2 regions of the Desulfofundulus salinus genome follow, and region 1 is predicted to be linked to the other one. Evidence: riboswitches for the same ligand, from Rfam matches in the RefSeq annotation. Region 1 holds a riboswitch; the other holds the start of a gene.
The links. A riboswitch is a leader RNA that binds a small molecule or an ion and turns the genes downstream of it on or off. The one in region 1 is predicted to bind thiamine pyrophosphate.

Region 1 (2,393 bases):
GTCACCGGGGGCCCTTCATCAAGGTTAACTGCGCTGCCGTACCAGAAAACCTTTTAGAATCGGAACTTTTCGGTTACCAGGAAGGCGCCTTTACCGGGGCGAGAAAGGGCGGGCAAATTGGTAAATTCGAACAGGCCCATGGGGGAACAATTTTTCTCGATGAAATTGGGGATATGCCCCTGCCCATGCAGGCCAAAATATTGCGGGTCCTGCAGGAAAAGGAAATTGAGCGCCTGGGAGACACCCGGCCCCGTGCCGTTGATGTACGGGTGGTGGCAGCTACCAACCGGGATCTGGAGGAATTAATCCGGCAGGGACACTTCCGGGAAGATCTTTATTACCGCTTAAATGTAGTTTCCCTTTATATTCCGCCCCTGCGGGAAAGACCCGATGACCTCCCCCTGCTGGTCAATCATTTTATCAAGAAATTCAACCGGGAATTTGGTCTTCTGGTGCGGGGCGTGTCACCGGAAGTCTGGGAGATGCTTTGCGCCTACGATTGGCCGGGTAACGTGCGGGAACTGGAAAACGTAATGGAAAGGGCTTTTAACCTGGTGGAAGGAGATACCATTGAAGTTAAACATATGCCCCCCTACCTTCAGAAAATGAGTCAGAGCAAGAAAAGAAACCTGCACAACCGCACGCTGGCAACATTACTGCAAGAGGTGGAAAAGGAAGCCCTTCTGGAAGCCCTGGCTACTGCCGGTGGTAATAAAATGCAGGCGGCTAAAACCCTGGGTATTTCCAGGGCCTGGTTATATAAGAAGATGAAACAATACGGCATCAGGGGATAAAAAAAAATATTTACCCCCAAAAAAGGAGGATAACCGGCCGAAAACATCGAAATAGTAACTTCAGGCGGCCGTCCTTAAAATGGCTTAAAATGCAAGGGTTACTTCTATAAGCCGGAACCAACCCGGCCTCTAAAGCCTGAACCGGCAAAGTACAACGGGGAGCTCCTGTTAGGGGCTGAGAAAGGGCTAGTGAGCACCTGACCCGCTAAACCTGCTCGGGGTAATGCCCGCGAAGGGAAAAGCCGTGCGTGCTGTTGACTGTGGCGCATCCTTTTGTGGGTGCGCTATTTTTTATTTGCCACCGGGATGCCCACCAGTCAACCGCTATAAATAATTAAAAAAGGAGTGGTTTTGCAAAATGCACCTGGAAGACGTAACCATTTCCAAGGCCATTATCACAAGGTACCAGGAGGAACTGCTGGAAGCTCTGGAATCAGACGTAGCCGTAGTGGGCGGAGGTCCGGCGGGACTGGTGGCCGCCTATTACCTGGCCCGGGCAAACAAAAAAGTGGTTCTCTTTGAACGCAAACTCAGCATCGGCGGCGGTATGTGGGGCGGCGGGATGATGTTCAACCAGATTGTGGTCCAGGACGAAGCATTGCCCCTTCTCAAGGAGTTTGGTGTCTCCTACAGGACATTTGAGGAAGGGTATTACACGTCCAGCTCCGTGGAAACCGTTGCCGCCCTAACCCTTGGTGCGGTACGGGCCGGGGCGAGAATCTTCAACTTAATCTCCGTGGAAGACGTCATGGTCAGGGATAACCGGATAACCGGCCTGGTCATCAACTGGACCCCCGTTGATTTGGGCCGCCTGCACGTGGACCCTCTGACGGTACAGTCGGCATACGTCATCGACTGCACCGGACATGATGCCCAGGTAGCCAGTATGGTAGTCAAAAAAATGGGGGCGGTTTTAAGAACCAGGACCGGCAACCTGGAAGGAGAAAAGCCCATGTGGGCCGCGCGGGGTGAAACAGCCACCGTAGCCAATACCCGTGAAATTTACCCCGGGCTCCTCGTGGCCGGTATGGCGGCAAACGCGGTTTGCGGCGGCCATCGCATGGGACCGATTTTCGGCGGGATGCTCCTGTCAGGCCGACGGGCGGCCCGGCTTATTCTCGGTGAAGATGAAGAATAGAACTTGACATTGGGGAAAAAAAGGCTGTATATATAATTATAAAAGTAGCTGTTATTAGATAGGGGTGAGGTTAATGGTAAAAACCACACGGATGACCAGGCAAAAAAAATTAATCCTGGAAATCCTGCGTAACACTGACACTCACCCCACGGCAGACTGGATTTACGAGCAAGCCCGCAAACAAATTCCGGACATCAGCCTGGGTACCGTATACCGCAATTTAAATAACCTCAAACAGGCCCGGGAAATCATGGAACTCAACTACGGCAGCACATTCAGCCGCTACGATGGTAATCCCCATAACCACTATCATTTTGTCTGCGATAGCTGTGGCCGGGTATTCGATCTAGATCTACCCCTGCTAGACAATCTGGAGGGAGAAGTAGAAAGCCGCACGGGCATGCAGGTAACCCGGCACCGGCTGGAATTTTACGGGTACTGCCCTGATTGCCGGCAAAGGC
Region 2 (2,393 bases), 1.1 Mb from region 1:
AGGTCCACACCCACCGGGGCCTGGACATCATCTTTGGTATGAGTTTCAAAGACGGGACCTACACCGATATAGTCGGCGCCCTGCCGCTGGGCCTCCAGGGCCTGCTCCACACTGTGGGTGGAGATGCCGATAATTTTGCCGGGGCCGAGAATGCGCCGGGCCATGCCGATGGGCAGATCATCCTGGCCTAAGTGTACACCGTCGGCCTCCACCGCCAGGGCTACATCTACCCGGTCGTTGACAATAAAGGTTACCCCCTTCTCCCGGGTCAGGCGGCGCAGCTGGTGTCCGGCGTCAATTAGCTGGCGGGCGGTAAAAGCCTTTTCCCGCAGCTGCAAAATTGTTGCCCCGCCGTCAATAGCTGCCCGGGCCACTTCCACCACCGACCGGCCCCGGCTAAACTTATCCCCCGTAATTACGTAGAGGCTGTAATCAACTCTGCGGGCCCCCGGTTTACAAGAAGGAGCTTCACCCGCGTCCAACTGCGCCAGGCGGCTCACCATTTCCTTTTCCACCAAATAAGCAACATAGCGGATCTCCTTAAAGGGAGCGGTTACCGGCAAAAGGCGGGCATACTCTTCCAGCACCCGGGCAGCTTCCTGCACCCGTTTAAAGTTGGCCATAACCAGCTGTATAAGATTGGTCTTTTCCTCTCCCGTGGCCGGGGGGGCGGGGGCGGCCACGTCACCCTCCACATCCCGGGCCTGCACCAGAACCGTCCCCCGCCCGGGAAAACTTTCCTGCAATATACCCAGGCGGTGCCGCATATCCCTTATGCGCATGGTCATCCCGGCATCGTCAAGAACAAAGCGGGCCACTTCTTCCACCACCCGCAACCCTTCCCGGGCGCGGTTAAAATTGGCATCCAGGACCCGGTAAAGATCTCCCATAGAACCACCCCCATAAAAAATACCCATCCACCTGATAAGGAGATGGGTATAATACACTGCCGGTCACCCATTTCCCTACGCTGGTATGATCCAGATCAGGTTCAAAGGGTAAAGCGAAAAAACGCTTTTCTCAGCCCGGCACCGCGCCAAGCAAACAAGAGAACCATGGCCCGTATTCTACTTAAAATGGGCTGCGATGTACTGGTACCGGGCACCCCCATGGGTATAAAACCTTTTTACTTGTATATTGTATAATTGTTCGTTAACAAAAAAATTTTTCCTGCTTTAAATTTTAAATTACATAACTTTCACCCCAAAAATAATTCTGTTTTTGATTCCAGGTCAAATCCTGGATCAAAGCCTTAACCTTTTCAATGTCAAAGGGTTTGGCCATGCAGCAAAGAGCGCCGTTTTTCAGTGCCTGCTCTCTGGTCTGCTCGGAAATATAGGCGGTCATGATGATAACAATGGTATCCGGGGCAATCCTTCTAATGCGCCGCAGCGCCTCCAGGCCGTCCATTAAAGGCATCCTCACATCCATAAAAATGACCTGCGGGTGAATCTGGCGCACCTTCTCAATGGCCACCAGTCCGTTCTCCGCGGTATGCACCCGGTGACCAAATTCCCTGACAAGTATCTCCAGCAAATAACGCACCCCGGGTTGGTCATCAACTATTAGAACATCAAAAGTCTCCCTTCTCAAACATCGCACCTCCGACAAAGCATGACATGAATTTACATTGAAGTTTAATCTTTCCGTTTTTTGTTGACTTATATGTTCGACACCAATTCATTTAATCCTGCCAGGTTATCCGTAAATTCCATTGAAAAATATTTAATTTCACCGATATAATCTAATTTTTTAATAATTCTGTCATTATTTTATGAAAAAACTAACTTTAATGATATAGTTCATCATTACAATTCATCATTTCCTCATGATATTTCACTCTCATTTCGTGACCAAGCATATTTTTCACTTCTTTTAAGCAGCACACTAACTGTTAATATATTTCAAGCCCTGTAAACCAGCCGCCCATCAATATATGTTTTAACCACCCGGGTGCGGGGATCAAAGGGATGACCGTTTAGCATGACTATATCGGCATCCTTACCCGGCTCCAGGCTACCCAACCGGTTTTCCAGGCCCAGTATCCTGGCTGCATCCAGGGTAATGGCCCGCAGGGCCCTTTCCTCCGGCAGTCCGCCCCGGACGGCCAGGGCGGCGGATAGGGCCAGATACTGAATGGGCACCACCGGGTGATCGGTCATGATGGCAAAAGTGACACCAGCCTCGGCCAGGGCCCGGGGAGTTTGCAGGGAAATCCCTTTTAGCTCTACCTTGGCCCGGTTGGTAATCATCGGCCCCACCACGGCCATCACCCCATGGGCCGCCAGCTCCTGCGACACCAGGTAGCCTTCAGTGCAATGCTCCACTACCAGCAAAAGATTGAATTCCCGGGCAATGCGCAGGGCGGTCATAATGTCATCAGCCCGGTGAGC

Region 2: it holds a riboswitch for thiamine pyrophosphate, as region 1 does, so the genes downstream of both, D7024_RS03185 (thiamine phosphate synthase) here and D7024_RS08585 (sulfide-dependent adenosine diphosphate thiazole synthase) in region 1, are expected to answer to the same signal.

What each region holds. Positions count from the first base shown of each region.
Region 1 is NZ_RBWE01000001.1:1,680,800-1,683,192, forward strand. Features, by position in the region: gene D7024_RS08580 (sigma-54 interaction domain-containing protein) at 1-794, shown strand, start outside; TPP riboswitch at 940-1,050, shown strand; gene D7024_RS08585 (sulfide-dependent adenosine diphosphate thiazole synthase) at 1,153-1,932, shown strand; gene D7024_RS08590 (Fur family transcriptional regulator) at 2,006-2,393, shown strand, end outside.
Region 2 is NZ_RBWE01000001.1:614,654-617,046, reverse strand. Features, by position in the region: gene D7024_RS03185 (thiamine phosphate synthase) at 1-890, opposite strand, end outside; TPP riboswitch at 945-1,119, opposite strand; gene D7024_RS03180 (response regulator) at 1,183-1,593, opposite strand; gene D7024_RS03175 (amidohydrolase) at 1,905-2,393, opposite strand, start outside.